4 regions of the Aquitalea aquatilis genome follow, and region 3 is predicted to be linked to each of the others. Evidence: predicted binding sites of a transcription regulator. Region 3 holds the regulator's gene; each other region holds the start of a gene.

What was found. The regulator sigma-54, encoded in region 3, starts transcription at its own class of promoters, with help from an activator protein. The targets are predictions, from matches to a motif close to CTGGCACGCTTCATGCTT.
Region 1: glnK (P-II family nitrogen regulator) is a predicted target of sigma-54. The motif match lies at 1,988-2,005, and genes of this name have one in related genera.
Region 2: flgB (flagellar basal body rod protein FlgB) is a predicted target of sigma-54. The motif match lies at 2,101-2,118, and genes of this name have one in related genera.
Region 4: FAZ30_RS12235 (nitrate/nitrite transporter) is a predicted target of sigma-54. The motif match lies at 2,395-2,412, and genes of this name have one in related genera.

The regions. Positions count from the first base shown of each region.
Region 1 covers NZ_CP039731.1:1,818,225-1,822,432, reverse strand. The annotation lists gene FAZ30_RS08485 (YifB family Mg chelatase-like AAA ATPase) at 1-1,492, opposite strand, end outside; gene FAZ30_RS08480 (accessory factor UbiK family protein) at 1,499-1,786, opposite strand; gene glnK (P-II family nitrogen regulator) at 2,060-2,398, shown strand; gene FAZ30_RS08470 (ammonium transporter) at 2,423-3,733, shown strand; gene metK (methionine adenosyltransferase) at 3,894-4,208, opposite strand, start outside.
Region 2 covers NZ_CP039731.1:3,954,923-3,959,130, reverse strand. The annotation lists gene FAZ30_RS18430 (ATP-binding cassette domain-containing protein) at 1-287, opposite strand, end outside; gene tsaD (tRNA (adenosine(37)-N6)-threonylcarbamoyltransferase complex transferase subunit TsaD) at 334-1,359, opposite strand; gene FAZ30_RS18420 (OsmC family protein) at 1,482-1,898, shown strand; gene flgB (flagellar basal body rod protein FlgB) at 2,150-2,560, shown strand; gene flgC (flagellar basal body rod protein FlgC) at 2,563-2,973, shown strand; gene FAZ30_RS18405 (flagellar hook assembly protein FlgD) at 2,989-3,684, shown strand; gene flgE (flagellar hook protein FlgE) at 3,724-4,208, shown strand, end outside.
Region 3 covers NZ_CP039731.1:2,005,096-2,009,303, forward strand. The annotation lists gene hprK (HPr(Ser) kinase/phosphatase) at 1-126, opposite strand, end outside; gene ptsN (PTS IIA-like nitrogen regulatory protein PtsN) at 119-583, opposite strand; gene hpf (ribosome hibernation-promoting factor, HPF/YfiA family) at 705-1,028, opposite strand; gene FAZ30_RS09405 (RNA polymerase factor sigma-54) at 1,098-2,528, opposite strand; gene lptB (LPS export ABC transporter ATP-binding protein) at 2,532-3,263, opposite strand; gene lptA (lipopolysaccharide transport periplasmic protein LptA) at 3,260-3,817, opposite strand; gene lptC (LPS export ABC transporter periplasmic protein LptC) at 3,807-4,208, opposite strand, start outside.
Region 4 covers NZ_CP039731.1:2,614,327-2,618,534, forward strand. The annotation lists gene FAZ30_RS12220 (4Fe-4S binding protein) at 1-312, shown strand, start outside; gene FAZ30_RS12225 (ANTAR domain-containing response regulator) at 633-1,223, shown strand; gene FAZ30_RS12230 (CmpA/NrtA family ABC transporter substrate-binding protein) at 1,233-2,336, shown strand; gene FAZ30_RS12235 (nitrate/nitrite transporter) at 2,590-3,792, shown strand; partial or broken gene nirB (nitrite reductase large subunit NirB) at 3,817-4,208, shown strand, end outside.

The DNA of each region.
Region 1 (4,208 bases), 190 kb from region 3:
TCAATCCACTACGTCGCAATTGGATGGCCTGCAGCATATGCTGCCGCCCGAGCCGCACACTGCCATCCATGTCCGCCACAGTGCGCGCAATGCGCAGTATCCGATGATAGCTTCTAGCGGACAAGCCAAGGCGATCCAAGGCCTGTGCCAACAAGCCGAGGACATCGGCACTGGCATGCAGATGGCGCTCAAGCTCTGTCCCGGCCAGACGGGCATTACAGCACCCCTGTCTTTGCAGCTGACGGTCTCTTGCATGCTGTACCCGCTGGCGAATGCTGCTGCTAGCCTCGGCAGGCTGATCACTGGTCAGCTCCTGTGCGCTGAGGTTGGCCACCTGTACATGCATGTCGATGCGGTCCAACAAGGGGCCCGACAATTTACCGACATAGCGGGCAATCTGCTCCGGGGTACACTGGCAACGACCGGAAGGCTGCCCCAGATAGCCGCAAGGACAAGGATTCATGGCGGCAATCAGCTGAAAATCTGCTGGGAAGGTCGCTTGCCGTGCTGCACGGGAAATATGGATTACCTGCGACTCCAAAGGTTCACGCAACACCTCCAACACTTTGCGCTCGAACTCGGGCAACTCGTCCAGAAACAACACACCATGATGTGCCAGGCTGATTTCACCCGGACGAGGATCAGATCCACCCCCGACAAGGGCGACTGCCGAGGCGGTATGGTGCGGGGCACGATACGGTCGTTGCCGCCACTGTGCAGTATGAAAACCGTGCGAACCTAGCGACTGTATTGCGGCGGTTTCCAATGCTTGCTGGTCATCCATAGCGGGCAGAATGCCAGGCAGACGCGAGGCCAGCATGGACTTGCCCGTACCGGGAGGCCCGACCAGCAACAAGCTATGTCCGCCTGCAGCTGCGACTTCCAGTGCGTGCCGTGCGGCTAGCTGGCCCTTTACATCAGCCAGATCAGGATAAACGGGACTGATGCTGTTCTGGTTGACCAAGACGGGTTCACACAACTGCACTCCATTGAGATGGGCACAGACCTGCAACAGGCTGTCGGCTGCATAGACACTTCCCGACAACACCAGTGCAGCTTCAAGAGCACTGTTACGCGGCAAAAAAAACATTCGGCCAGCCTGGCTGGTCTGGCAGGCCATGGCCAATGCACCCCGAATGTCTCTTAACTGCCCGCTGAGTGCTAACTCTCCAGCAAACTCATAGTCAGACAGCTGTGGACACTGCAGTTGGCCAGCCGCAGCCAGAATGCCAATGGCAATCGGCAGATCAAAACGGCCGGAATCCTTGGGCAGATCTGCCGGTGCCAGATTGACAGTAATGCGGCGGGCGGGAAACTCAAAACCGGAATTGATGATGGCAGCTCGCACACGGTCACGGCTTTCCTTTACCTCGGTATCGGGCAGCCCAACGATGGTGAATTGCGGCAGTCCATTGGCCAGGTGTACTTCAACCGCAACTTCCGGAGCCTGCAGCCCCGCCAGTGCGCGGCTTGCGACAACGGCAAGCGCCATCGTCGATCAGGAGTGTCCCAGCTCGGCCTGAGCTTCAGACTTAGCTTGGGCTTCTTCTGGGAAAAGCTGGTTTTCCAGCCGGGCAAGCCGCGCTTCCAGAGCAGTCAGCTTTTCGCGGGTACGGACCAATACTTCTTGCTGGACATCAAACTCTTCCCGGGTCACCAGATCCATACGGGAAAAAGTCGATGCCATCATGGCCTTGATATTCTTTTCGATATCCTTGGCCGGACTGGCAGCGATGGTATCGCTGATCTTGGCGCTGATTTCCTCAAACAATTTCTGACTCAACATTTCAGCTCTCCTTAGGACGGTGGGTTCGATGATCTGTGTTGAGTTTAGCAAAATCCCTTCCGCACTGCAGTTTTGCCCTGGCGCACCAAAGCGGTGCAGTCTATTTATGATAAATGCTCCTCAGTGGTGCCGATGCCTAGTTTCAGCTGGCAAATGCCAGTTGTTGCAAAGAAATTTCTTAGCTAACAGTCAGATAGCAAGCTGGCACGGTTTATGCAATGACCTCCATCAGCTAGGCAAATACACATCTGGGTCCATTACAAAGGAGTGAACATGAAACTGGTCACCGCCGTGATCAAGCCGTTCAAGCTTGATGAAGTACGTGAAGCGCTATCCGCCATTGGCGTACAAGGCATTACCGTCACGGAAGTAAAAGGCTTTGGTCGTCAGAAGGGTCACACCGAGCTCTACCGCGGTGCCGAATACGTAGTGGACTTTCTGCCGAAGGTAAAACTGGAAATCGCCATCGATGACAACCTGCTCGACCAAGTGGTTGAGGCCATCGAGAAATCGGCTCGTACCGGCAAAATCGGTGATGGCAAGATTTTTGTCTTCGACCTTGAACAAATCGTGCGGATCCGGACCGGGGAAACCGGTATCGACGCGGTTTAAGCCACGCTCTACAGGGGAAATGAAATGAAGAAAAAATTTGCTGCATTGGGTACCGGCCTGCTGGCGCTGGCACTCCCGGTTCTGGCTGATGCACCGGCCGGCCCGGCCATGGCCGATTTCAAGGTCATCAATTCGGGCGATACCGCCTGGATGCTGACTTCCACCGCACTGGTGCTGTTCATGACCATTCCGGGTCTGGCACTGTTCTACGGCGGCATGGTCCGCAAGAAAAACGTGCTGGCCACGCTGATGCAGAGCTTTGCCATCACCGCACTGGTGACCGTACTGTGGGCCGTTATCGGTTACAGCCTGGCCTTTACCGTAGGCAGCCCCTACCTGGGCGACCTGAGCCGTTTCCTGCTGAGTGGCATGGATTACCTGGCGGACACCAAGAAGATTGCAGTGCACCCGTCGGCTGGAACCATCCCGGAGTCGGTGTTCATGATGTTCCAGATGACCTTCGCCATCATCACTCCGGCCCTGATCACCGGCGCCTTTGCCGAGCGGATGAAGTTTTCTGCACTACTGATCTTCACCGCGCTGTGGTCGCTGCTGGTTTACGTACCGGTTGCGCACTGGGTCTGGGCTCCGGGCGGCTGGATGGCTGACAAGGGTGTGCTGGATTTCGCTGGTGGCACCGTGGTGCATATCAATGCCGGTATCGCAGGCCTGATCTGTGCACTGGTCATGGGCAAACGTGTGGGTTTTGGCAAGGAAGCCATGCCGCCGCACAACCTGATTCTGACCCTGATTGGTGCTTCCATGCTGTGGTTTGGCTGGTTTGGCTTTAACGCCGGCTCCGCCGTTGCTGCCGATGGTCGTGCCGGCATGGCGATGATGACCACCCAAGTTGCTACTGGCACTGCGGCCCTGGCCTGGATGCTGGTTGAATGGGTGACCAAGCGTAAACCGTCGGTACTGGGTCTGGCATCTGGTGCAGTGGCTGGTCTGGTTGCCATTACCCCTGCGGCTGGCTTCGTGGATGTGAAAGGCGCGCTGGTTATCGGTGCTGCTGCCGGGGCAATCTGCTTCTGGGGTGCCACTGGCCTGAAACACATGCTGGGCTATGACGACTCGCTGGATGCCTTCGGTGTGCATGGTGTGGGCGGTATTGTGGGTGCGCTGCTGACCGGTGTATTCGCGGTTAAGAGCATTGGCGGATCGGAAGGCAGCCTGGCGACACAAGCACTGGGTGTGGGTGTGACCGTGGTGTACTGCGCCATCATCACCTTCATCCTGCTGAAATTGATTGATCTGGTCGTGGGTCTGCGTGTGGCTGAAGACGAAGAACGTGAAGGCCTGGACGTGGTTCTGCATGGCGAACGTGTGGAATAACAGCAGACCAATACCGATTTACTTGTTGTGGTAAGGGACTTAGGGGCGCTTCGGCGCCCTCTTTTTTTGCCTGCCGCAAGAGCCATGTTCGGTTTCAGTGCATAAAAAAAGCACCGGATTCACATCCGGTGCTTTTGCCTTGCTTTAAGCTTCTGCCAGCTTACAGGCCAGCGTCTGCGCGCAGGGCCTCTACCTTGTCGGTGCGTTCCCAGGTGAATTCCGGCTCTTCGCGGCCAAAGTGGCCGTAAGCGGCGGTTTTGCCGTAGATCGGACGCAGCAGGTCCAGCATCTGGATGATGCCTTTCGGACGCAGGTCGAAATGCTTCTTCACCAGCTCCACGATCTTTTCGTTCGGGATCTTGTTGGTGCCGAAGGTATCCACAGCAATCGAGGTCGGCTCAGCCACACCGATCGCGTAAGAAACCTGAATCTGGCATTGACGCGCCAGGCCGGCGGCTACGATGTTCTTGGCCAC
Region 2 (4,208 bases), 1.9 Mb from region 3:
GCTTCCAGTTGGCGTAACTCGTGGTCGCCATCCAGCACGTAATCGATGGCAGCGGTGTCCAGTGCCGGCGTTTCCTGCGCCACATGGGCCATGACCCATTGCTTGGGGATGTCGGCATCGCCGCCATCGGCGTGCAGCTCGCCCTTGAGCAGGGCAAACAGGCTGGATTTGCCCACACCATTGGCACCGACCAGGCCGGTTTTGTAGCCGGGGTTCAGGGTCAGGCTGGCGTTGACCAGTAATTCTTTCAGGCCGCGACGCAGGCTGAGGTTTTTCAGTTGGATCATGATGGGGTTGTCAGGCCGACGCAGCAGGCTGCGCCGGCGGGGTGATTTAGGCAGCGGGCAGGCCGGACAGGTCCCAGCGCGGTTTGATCGAGTAGCTGCCGGGTGCGGTGGCGTATTTCAGCCGCATGGCGCCAGCAAAGGCAATCATGGCACCGTTGTCGGTGCACAGGGCCAGTGGCGGGTAGAACACCTCCAGCTTGCGCCTTGCCGCGGCCTGATCCAGTGCGGCGCGCAGCTGTTTGTTGGCACCTACGCCGCCAGCCACCACCAGCTTTTTCATGCCGGTCTGCTTCAGGGCTTTCAGCGATTTGCTGACCAGCACGTCGACAATGGCCTCCTGAAAGGCGCGGCAGATGTCTTTGCACGTCTGTTCGTCGATCTGGCCATGCTCGGCTTCCACCTGTTTGCTCAGTGTCAGCACGGCAGTCTTGAGGCCGGAGAAGCTCATGTCCAGGTTGTCGCTGTGCAGCATGGGGCGTGGCAGGTTGAAGCGCGCCGGGTCGCCTTCTTCGGCCAGGCGCGACAACAGCGGGCCGCCTGGGTAGGGCAGGCCCAGCAGTTTTGCCGTCTTGTCGAAGGCTTCGCCGGCTGCGTCGTCCAGCGTTTCGCCCAGCACCTCGTACTGGCCGATGCCGCGTACGGCCATCAGCTGGGTGTGGCCGCCGGATACCAAGAGGGCGATGAAGGGAAAGTCCGGTCGCGGCTCCGCCAGCAGCGGCGATAGCAGATGGCCTTCCAGATGATGGACGCCAATCACCGGAATGTTCAGGCCAAAGGCTAGCGCATTGGCCACGCTGGCACCAACCAGCAGGGCTCCACCCAGGCCGGGGCCTTGGGTGTAGGCAATGGCATCCACATCGGCCAGGGTCTTGCCGACTTCAGCTAGGCAGGCTTCGGTGAGCGGGATAACCCGGCGGATGTGGTCGCGGCTGGCCAGTTCGGGCACCACGCCACCGTATTCGGCGTGCATGGCCATTTGCGTATGCAGTTGGTGGGCAATGAGGCCCGCCTTAAGGTCGTACAGTGCAACGCCGGTTTCGTCGCACGATGATTCGATTCCAAGTACCAGCATGATGGCTTTATAACAGGTCAATCTTTCCATTTTACCGGTGAATCTTTGTCTGCCCAAATCGGGAATGATAGTCTGTGGCGATTAAGCGGATTTGCGCTGAACAAAAGCGGAAGGATGGGGCAGTGAAAGCAAGACTCAAATGGGTGGATGGCGTGTGTTTCATGGGCGAGAGCGGCAGCGGCCATGCGGTGGTGATGGATGGTGCGCCGGAAGGCGGCGGCCGCAATCTGGGGCCGCGTCCGATGGAGCTGCTGCTCTTGGGCACTGCCGGCTGTACCAGCTATGACGTGATTTCCATTCTGAAAAAGTCGCGTCAGCAAGTGACTGATTGCTGGGTGGAAATGGAAGCCGAGCGCGCCGAGACCGAACCCAAGGTCTTCACCAAGATTCATTTCCACTTTGTGGTCACCGGACGTGATCTCAAGTCCGAGGTAGTGGAGCGGGCCATCAAGCTGTCGGCGGAGAAATACTGCTCGGCCTCCATCATGCTGGGCAAGACGGCTGACATCAGCCACGATTTCGAGCTGCGCGCAGACTAAGAAGCTGTTTGCGGGGTGTGCTGTTAAGGCTGGATCAAAACCGCCGACGCCATGGGCCGTCGGCGGTTTTGTTTTGGTGGCAGCGGCAGCGGGGCGGTGATGGCGGCAAAACTTGCCGCTCCTGCCGGTGTGCGCTGTGCGGGTGGTGGTGTGTATTGCCTGTAGTTTCAATAAAATCAATGGTCTGTATGGATTGTTTGTGCTGGCACAGTTCCTGCTAAGGATGGGGACGCATTCAAGGAGGCAAGGTCATGTTGGACAAGATTGGCAAGGAATTTGATTTTCAGCAGCGAGCGCTCAACCTGCGCGCCTATCGCCAGGAAGTCATTGCCAGCAATGTTGCCAATGCCGATACCCCCAATTACAAGGCAGTCGATTTCGATTTCAAGCAGGCCTTGCAGTCTGCGCAGGATGGACAGGGCAAGCTGGCGATGAATGTGACCGATACGCGCCATCTGGCTGGTACGGGGGCTGGCAGTGCCGGCAAGCCGGCGGTGCAGTATCGCAATGCGGTACAGCAAAGCCTGGACGGCAACACGGTGGATATGGATGTGGAGCGTGCGGCCTTTGCCGATAACGCCTTGCAATACCAGACCACGCTCACCTTCCTCAGCAAGCGTATGTCCAGTCTGAATACCGCCATTACCGGTGGAGGCCAGTAACCATGTCGCTCGCCAATATTTTTGCCATTTCCGGTTCGGCGCTGACTGCCCAGTCCATGCGTCTTAACGTGGTGGCCAGCAATATCGCCAATGCGGAAAGTGCCACCAGCTCGACCGGCCAGCCTTACAAGGGCCGCCACGTGGTGTTTACCGCCTTGCCGGTTACCGCCAGTCAGCCGCAAGTGGCCGGTGTGAGGGTGACTTCCATTGTGGAAGACCAGACCCCGCCGCGGCTGAAGTACGACCCCAGCAACCCTCTGGCGGACGAAAAGGGTTATGTCAACATGCCCAATGTCAATCCGGTCGAGGAAATGTCCGACATGATTTCCGCCTCGCGCTCGTATCAGACCAATGTGGAAATGATGAATACCGCCAAAACCCTGCTGCAGAAGACTCTGCAGCTTGGACAGTGATGAAAGGCAGCAGCCATGACCAGCTCGGTTAATTCCTCGACCAATCCGTATGCCGCGCTGAATGGCACTACTGGCAGCACCAGTGGCACCGGTAATTCCAATACCGATACCAGTGCACAGGGTATTCAGGATCGCTTTCTCAAGCTCTTGGTGACGCAGTTGCAGGCGCAGGACCCGATGAACCCGATGGATAACAGCCAGATCACCAGCCAGATGGCGCAGATCAGTCAGGTATCCGGGATGCAGACGCTGAACACCGCCATGCAGAGCCTGGTGCAGTCGCAGGCTGCCAATCAATCGCTGATGGCTGCCACCATGATTGGCAAGCAGGCGTTGGTGCCGGGTAATGCGCTGAGCCTGACCAGCGGTTCCAATGTGCAGGGTGCCGTGAATCTGAGTGGTGCGGCCACCGATTACACCGTCAGTATCGCCGACGCCAATGGCAATGTGGTGGATACCCTGACGGTCAAGAGCCCTAGCAGCGGCCTTAACTCTTTCAACTGGGATGGCACCGATGCCAACGGTAAGCAGTTGCCCAGCGGCAAATACACTTTCAGTGCCAAGGCGACCAGTGCCAGCAGCGCTGCGGTGACGGCCACACCGTATGCCAACCAGGCGGTAACCGCCGTCAGCTGGGCCAGCGGCTCGCCGCAACTGATCATGAAAGACGGGACCAGCGTCGGTCTGGCAAACGTTGCACAGCTGTCTTAACCAAGTCATTAGCGCAAACAGGTTTCGGGGAGTAATCACATGGGTTTTCAACAAGGTTTGAGCGGTCTGAATTCGGCGTCCTCGCAGCTGGATACCATTGGCAACAACGTATCCAATGCCAGCACCGTCGGCTTCAAGAGTTCGCGCGCCGAGTTTGCCGATCTGTTCTCCACCAGCTTTTATGGTGTGGCCAATACCAGCGCCGGTATCGGCTCGCAGGTGAATGCAGTCACCCAGTCCTTCAGTGCTGGCAACATCACCCCGACCGGCCGCAGCCTGGACCTGGCCATCAATAACAATGGCTTCTTTATCATGCGGCAGAATCCGACCTCGACCACCGGTTCGCTGGCGTATACCCGCAACGGACAATTCCAGGTGGACAAGGATGGTTACATCGTCAATGGCAACGACCGCCTGCAAGGCTGGATGGCCAATAATGGCGTGGTGACCCAGGGCCCGGTCACCGATCTGAAACTGCAAACCAATCTGATTTCGCCGGCAGTCACCACCAAGGTCACCATGGG
Region 3 (4,208 bases):
TGCCAGCGTAGGGCGCTGCTCGTCATTGCCGATGGGGCTGTCGGCACCACCGGTGCCGGCCACCCAGGTCAGATTGAGCTTTTGCTGATTGTCCTGATACAGCCGGCGCACGGTGATGCTAGGCATTATTGGTATTCCATGCAGTGAGCAACTGGTAGAGCTCGGCGCGGTTGGTGGCAGTCAGCAATTGTTCGCGCAGCTGTTTGCTGGAGAAGAGCTGGGCCAGTTCCGACAGTACCTGCAGGTGCAGGTCGGTGGCTTGTTCCGGTACCAGCAGTACAAACAGGCTTTGCACCGGCTTGCCATCCGGCGCATCGAAGGGGATGGGGTTCTTCAGCCGAATGAAGATGCCGGCGGCTTCCTTCAGACCACGGGCACGGCCATGCGGAATGGCGACTCCCTGGCCCAGTCCGGTGGAGCCGAGCTTTTCCCGGGCAAACAGGCAGTCGAAAATTTCACTGCGCGCAATGCCGTGGGTGTTTTCGATAAGGAGGCCCACCTGCTCGAAGACGCGCTTCTTGCTGGCGACATCCAGGTCCGGGAGGATGTGATCCTGTGTCAGGATTTTGCCGATCAGGCTCATAGGAATGTGTGCACGCGGCTACAAAAACTGGCCAATTCTACGTTGCCTTCATCAAAATGAAAAAGGCTCCGTGCAAATAAAAACGGGAACCCGCTGGGTTCCCGCATCGTCGGTCAGGTGATTACAGGGTGGCTTCCGGTTGAACCTGCGGAGTCACGCGGTGTTCGCTCTGTTTTTCCTTGTGCTTGAGTACCTGTCGATCCAGCTTGTCCATCAGCGAGTCGATGGCAGCGTACATATCGGAGTCGGTGGCTTCTACGTGGATGTCCTTGCCGGAGAGGTGAACGTTGACTTCTGCCTTTTGCACCAGCTTGTCTACCGACAGTGTGACGGTAACGTCGATAACGTGATCGACATGGCGGGTGATACGTTCCAGCTTGCTTTCCAGAAATTCGCGGAGGGCCGGGGTTACTTCGAGGTGGAGACCGGTTACTTTGAGGTTCATACCCTAACTCCTTCTTGTGTTGACTGCCCGGTCGGGTCGGCCGGGCAAGCGGATATTCTTCAAGGCGTCCTACAATGCCTTGCGCAGGTTGACCGGTGGAATCTGCATAGCTTCACGATACTTCGCAACGGTACGTCTTGCAACCTGCATGCCCTGTTTACCCAATTCGTCGGCAATGGCGCTGTCAGAAAGTGGCTTGGCCGTATTTTCGCCGTCTATCATGCGGCGGATATGGGCCTTGATGGCAGTGGCCGAGCATTCGCCGCCACTGTCGGTTTCCAGGGAACTGCCGAAGAAATATTTCAGCTCGAACAAGCCGCGCGGGCAGAGCAGGTATTTCTGGGTAGTCACCCGGGAAACGGTTGATTCATGCAGTCCCAGCTCGTCTGCGATATCGCGCAGGATGAGCGGACGCATGGCCACTTCTCCGTGTTCAAAGAACGCTTGCTGCCTTTCCACTATAGCTTCCGACACTTTCAGGATAGTGTCAAATCGCTGCTGGATGTTCTTGACCAGCCATTTTGCTTCCTGCAGGCGGCCGGAAAGCTCGCCTGCACCGGCACGGTTTTCCGACAGCATCTGGGCATACAGCTGGTTGACCCGCAGCCGGGGTACGGCACCGTTGTTGAGTTCGGCCACCCAGCGGCCGCGGCGTTTGCGCACGGTGACATCGGGGATGACGTAGTGCACGTCCTCGCCACCGAAACCGGCTGCCGGATGGGGGGTCAGCCGGGCGATCAGTTGCTGGGCCTGGCGGATGGCGGCGTCGTCGACGCCGAGTAGGCGTTTGAGCCGGGTATAGTCGCGATTGCCCAGCAAACCGAGGTGTTCTGCCACGATCTTGCGCGCCAGGGCATGGCCGTTTTCCTGCGGTGGCAGACGGTCCAGCTGCAGGCAGAGCGATTCGGCCAGCGAGCGCGCGGCGATGCCGGCCGGATCGAACTGCTGCAACAGGCGCAGGCCGACCATCAGTTCGTCGGCTTCCAGCTCCAGTTCCAGCGGCAAATGACTGGCCAGTTCTTCCAGATCGACGCTGAGAAAGCCGTTGTCGTCCAGTTCTTCGATCAGCAATTGCACGATGGCCTGATCGCGGGTGGGGAGCGTCAGTTCGCCCAGCTGGGCCAGCAGATGTTCGCGCAGGCTGACCGGGCAGGGGACGTTGAGCATGGGGTCGAACTCGTCGTCGCCGTCGTTGCGGCGGCTGCCGCTGCCCCAGTCGGTGAGTTCGCCGCTGCTGTCGTCACGCGGGTTGCTGTCGCTGTCATTGCTGTCGGAGGCGGGCGTGCTCTCTTCTCCGGCCGCCGGCGTGTCGCTGGTACTGGTGCTGCCTTCTTGTGTCGGGGTGTCGTCGCCGCGTTCCAGCATGGGGTTGTCCAGCAGGAAGCGCTCGACTTCGGTTTGCAGGTCGAGGGTGGACAGCTGCAGCAGCTTGATCGACTGCTGCAGTTGCGGGGTAAGCGTGAGTTGCTGTGAAACCCTGAGCTGTAGTGACTGTTTCATGGCTTACAGGTGGAAGTGTTCGCCAAGGTAGACCTGGCGCACTTTCTCGTTGTTGACCAGTTCTTCCGGTTCGCCGGAGGCCAGTACCGAGCCGTCGCTGATGATGTAGGCGCGGTCACAGATGCGCAGGGTTTCCCGTACGTTGTGGTCGGTAATCAGTACGCCGATGCCACGTTGTTGCAGGAAGGTGATGATTTTCTGGATGTCGATCACGGCAATCGGGTCGACGCCGGCAAAAGGCTCGTCCAGCAGGATGAAGCGCGGGCGGGTGGCCAGTACGCGGGCGATTTCCACCCGGCGTCTTTCGCCGCCGGACAGCGACAGGGCATTGCTTTCGCGCAGGTGGGCGATATTGAGGTCGTCCAGCAGCAGGCTGAGTTCCTTTTCCAGCTTGTCACCTTTGTAGCCGGCGATTTCCAGTACGGCGGTGATGTTTTCCTCCACCGTCATCTTGCGGAAAATCGAGGCTTCCTGCGGCAGGTAACCAAGGCCAAGGCGGGCGCGCTGGTGGATGGGCAGGTGGGTGATGCTGCTGCCATCCAGGGTGATTTCACCTTCATCGGCGCCGATCAGGCCGACAATCATGTAAAAACTGGTGGTTTTGCCCGCGCCGTTGGGGCCGAGCAGGCCGACCACTTCGCCGCTCTGGATCTGCAGGGCGACATCCTTGACGACGGTACGTTTCTTGAAGCGCTTTTTCAGCCGCTCGACTTTCAGAATGCTGGGGCCGCTCATGGTGCGTTTCCGTCGGGTTTCTTGGCGGCAGGGGCGGTGGTGTCCCTGGGCTTGGGCTGGATGATGGCGGTGACGCGGCCGCCATTGCTGCTGGCGCCGCTGCTGACTTCATACAGCTCGGTTTCGGTGTTGTAGGTGATGACGTTGCCGATGACCAGATCGTTGCCGCGCTTGACGCGGGCATTGCCGGTGAGGACGGCGACATGGCTGACCGTGTTGTAGTCCAGTTGGTTGGCCTGGCCTTCAATCCATTCGTTTTTTCCATCCATTTTCTGGCGGAACAGTACCTGACGCCCGGTGGCCTGCATGGTCTGGTTGCCCTGCTTGTCCTGGGTGACGGTGGCGCGGTCGGCGTTCAGTTTCAACGTGCCTTGCACGATGATGACATTGCCCTGCCAGACGGTAACGCCCTTGAGCTGGTCGAGATTGCCGCGATCTGCACTGATTTCAATGGGTTTGTCGCGGTCGGCCTTTTCGGCGTGTGCACTGTGGCCCGCGCACAGGGAAAGCGCCAGCAAGGCCAGGCGGGCGTAAGTGCGGCATTTATTTTTCATAGGTGACCTTTGCATTGGACAGCAGCTGCAATTGGCCGGTCTGCTGTTCATAGATGAAGCCGACGGCACTGCCGCTCGACTTGCCGTGATAGAAGTGGGTCAGCGTGGCGGCCTGCGCGATGTGGCGCACGGTATCGATACGCATATTGCTGCTGACCACGCGGGTTTCCGGCTGGTCTGCACTGGCCGGCTGGATCAGCGTGACTTTCTTGTCAAACAGCGCCTGTCTGGTCTTGCTGTTATAGCGCCCGCTTTCGCCAATGGCGTGGTAGGCGAGCACACCGTTCTTGTAGCTTTGCAGGTCTGGCGTTTCGAAATAGGACTCGGTGCGGTCAGGGTACTGCCACATGCGGCTGGCAATCATTTTTTCCTGCAGCATGCCCTTGGGGTC
Region 4 (4,208 bases), 610 kb from region 3:
GCCGGCACGTGGCGCAGCCAGCGCCTGCATCATCTGGCACAAAGCCTGATTCCCTTGGCCGGTATCGGCGTGTTTCTGGGCTTGTCGGCGCTGACGGTGACCCTGCTCAAGGCCGAGGGCATTGCCACCGGTTGGGCCAATGACCTGCGCCTGGGCCTGCTGCTGCTGGCCAATGTCTGGTCGTTGTGGCTGGCGGCGGGCATCGTACGGCAATGGCAGGCCGGCTGGCGCATGCTGCCGGCACTGGCTTGCCTGCTGGCAGGCATGGCGCTGGTGGATGCGGCCTGGGGCTTCATGTTCTGGTGGTGGTAAACCACCAGGCGTGTATGGCAGACAGGGCGGCTTGACCGCCCTGTTTTGCGTCTGGAGTCAGGCGGCGGCCGGTACCCGCAGTAGCTGCAGTACATGACTGCCTGCGGATCGATCCCAATACACGGTGCTTGTCCATGCGCAGTCTCTGCGCATTTGTACTGATGCTCGCGCTTACCCCGCTTGCACTTGCCCAACCGGCGGGAGGCTTGGCTGGCTGGCCTCGTATTACGCGGTCTGGCATTGGCCGGTCTTGTTTGTCTTAAAACATGGTTACAGGCACGATTATTGCGAGTCGGTATCAACGACTTCCTGACGCTGCCATGACTGCTTCCTCTCCATTACGACTGTTGCTGGTCAACGATACCGACCGCCCGATGGCGCAGCTGCATGCCGCGCTGACGGCGGCCGGCTATCTGGTGATCGTCCAGGCCCAGGGTGCGGCCGAGCTGCTGCAGCTGGTGGACAGCCAGGCCCCCGACATCATCATCATCGATACCGAATCCCCCTCGCGTGACACCTTGGAACAACTGGCGCTGATGGGCCATGCCGCGCCACGCCCGGTGGTGATGTTTGCCGAGCAGGGCGGGCTGTCTACCATTCAGGCCGCAGTCAGCGCCGGGGTCACCGCCTATGTGGTGGACCAGGTGGCAGCCAGCCGGCTGGCTCCCATCATCGATATGGCGCGGGTGAAATTTGAAGAAGACGCTCGGCTGAAAAAGCGCCTGGCCGAGGTGGAAGAACAGCTGGCCGACCGCAAGCTGATCGAGCGCGCCAAGGGCATCCTGATGGAGCGCCGCCAGCTCACCGAAGCGCAAGCCTATGCGCTGCTGCGCAGCCAGGCCATGCAAAGCGGCCTGCGTCTGGTGGAGCTGTCCCGACAACTGATCAATTCCAGCAAGCTGCTGGGCTGAAAGCCTTTGATGACTGCTCCTGCATCCCTACACACGCTGAATCTGGGCTTTGTTGCACTCACCGACTGTGCGGCACTGGTGGTGGCCCGCAAGCTGGGGCTGGACCGGGAGCTGGGCCTGCAGTTCTGCCTGCAGCGCCAGCCGTCCTGGTCTGCCGTGCGCGACAAGCTGATGAATGGACAACTGGATGCCGCCCATGCCTTGTATGGCTTGGTCTACGGCATGCAACTGGGCATGGGCAGTCCGCAATGCGAGATGGCCATCCTGATGACGCTGAACCAGAACGGGCAGGGCATCAGTCTGGCCCCGGCGCTGGCGCAGCAATACCGCGAGGGTGTCAGCCTGACCGAGATCAGCCAGCAGCTGGGCCGCCCGCTGACGCTGGCGCACACCTTTCCTACCGGCACCCACGCCATGTGGCTGTATTACTGGCTGGCGGCGCAAGGCGTGCATCCGTTGCGTGAGGCCCGCTGCGTGGTGATTCCCCCGGCCCAGATGAGTGACGCGACGCAGGGCGGCCTGCTGGACGGCTTTTGCGCCGGCCAGCCCTGGCACGCCCTGGCACAGCAGCAGGGTGTGGCCAGCCTGGTGGCCGACAGCGCCGCCATCTGGCCGGATCATCCGGAGAAAGTATTGGCCTGCCGCCGTGAGCTGGTGCAGCAACAGCCCGAGCTGGCCGGGCGACTGGTGCAGGCGTTGTTGCTGGCCAGCCACTGGCTGGACCAGCCGGAAAACCATGCGCAGACGGCCGCCTGGCTGGCGGAGGATGATTGTCTGGCCATGCCGGCCGAGCTGATCCTGCAGCATTGGGAAACCGCCACTGCAGGCCAGCTGCGCTTTTGTGATGAGGGCCGGGTCAACTATCCCTATCTGTCGGACGGGCTGTGGTTCCTGCGGCAATACCGGCGCTGGGGCATGTGGCAGGGCGAGGCCGAGCAGGGCGTGGTGGCCGCCGTCAACCAGACCGCGCTGTACCAGCAGGCGGCGCGGGCTTGCGGTCTGCCGCTGCCTGCAGCCGGCGAGCGCCACAGTGTGCTGATGGATGGCTGCCACTGGCCAGCGCTGGCGGATGCTGCGCCCAGTGTCGGTGCGCTGCAGCATTTCACGCACTAATGCAGTGCAGCATAAGGCCGCAGGCGACGTGAAACAGCTATATACCGGCATTTTGCTGCTGGCACGCTCTTTGCATTGATTAGCTCGCAGCGGCGCAATGGCGTGCCGCCTGCACCAGACATCGCGACAGCGGCCAACGGCGGCCACTGCCGACCCGGACAACGGCGTCCTCTCCTGATTTCACCATCAGGGAGGACGCCGTTTTTGTTTTGGCCATTTGGCGGGAAGCACGCTTCCCCGACAGGAGCACTACATGGACCGCACTTTCTGGCAAGCCGGACACAAGCCGACCCTGTTTTCAGCCTTTTTGTATTTCGACCTCAGTTTCATGGTGTGGTATCTGCTGGGGCCCCTGCAGGTGCCCATTGCCACTGCCCTGCATCTGTCCACCCAGCAGCGCGGCCTGATGGTGGCCACGCCGATTCTGGCCGGGGCCATCCTGCGCTTGCTGATGGGCGTGCTGGTGGACCGCATCGGCGCACGCGCTGCCGGCATCATCGGCCAGCTGATCGTGATTGCCGCCTTGCTGGCGGCCTGGCAGATCGGCATTGCCAGCCTGGGCGGTGCGCTGCTGCTGGGCCTGTTCCTCGGTGTGGCCGGGGCCTCGTTTGCGGTATCGCTGCCGCTGGCCTCGCGCTGGTATCCGCCGCAGCACCAGGGCACGGCCATGGGCATTGCCGGGGCGGGTAATTCCGGCACCGTGCTGGCAGCCTTGTTTGCCCCCGCGCTGGCGGTGGTTTACGGCTGGCAGAACGTGTTCGGCCTGGCCTGCATTCCGCTGCTGGCTGCGTTGGCCATTTTTGCTGTCTGTGCCAAGGACGCACCGAATGCGCCGCCGGCCAAGAAGCTGGCCGACTATCTGGCCGTGCTGAAGGAAAAGGACGCCTGGTGGTTCATGTTCTTCTACGCCATGACCTTTGGCGGCTTCTCCGGTTTTGCCAGCGCGCTGCCGGGCTATTTCCACGACCAATTCGCTTTTGATGCCAAAACGGCTGGCCTGTATACCGCGGCCTGCGTGTTTGCCGGTTCGGTGATGCGGCCGCTGGGTGGCATGCTGGCCGACCGTCTGGGCGGTACCCGCTCGCTGCTGGCGGTTTACCTGTGCTGTGCACTGCTGATTGGCGCGGCCGGTTTCAATGTGGGTGGCCCGTCTGCGGCGCTGGTGTTGTTCATCCTGGCCATGCTGTGCCTGGGGGCCGGCAACGGCGCGGTGTTCCAGCTGGTGCCGCAACGCTTTGGCAAGGAAATCGGCGTGCTGACCGGCCTGGTGGGCATGGCCGGCGGGGTGGGGGGCTTTGCACTGGCCGCCAGCCTGGGGGCGATCAAGCAGGCCACTGGTGGCTATGCGGCTGGCTTGTGGCTGTTTGCCTGCTTGTGTGGCCTGGCCTGGCTCAGCCTGGCCGGCGTGAAACAACGCTGGCGCAGTGGCTGGACCGTCGCCGCGGCCCGCGTATAAGAAGCGAAGGAGAGCACGATGGATATGGCAGAACTGCAGGGCAAGACCCGGCAAAAGCTGGTGGTGGTGGGTAACGGCATGGCCGGCATCCGCACCGTGGAAGAGTTGCTGGGCCTGGCACCGGAGATGTACGACATCACCGTATTCGGTGCCGAGCCGCACCCCAACTACAACCGCATCCTGCTGTCGCCGGTGCTGGCCGGGGAGCAAGACTTCAAGGACATCATTCTCAACAGCGTGGCGTGGTATGCCGAGCACGGCATCACCCTGCACATGGGCAAGAACGTGGCCACCATCGACCGGGTAAGGCGCAAGGTGATTGCCGAGGACGGCACCGAGGCCGCCTACGACCGCCTGCTGCTGGCCACCGGCTCCACGCCCTTCATGCTGCCGGTGCCGGGCAAGACGCTGGATGG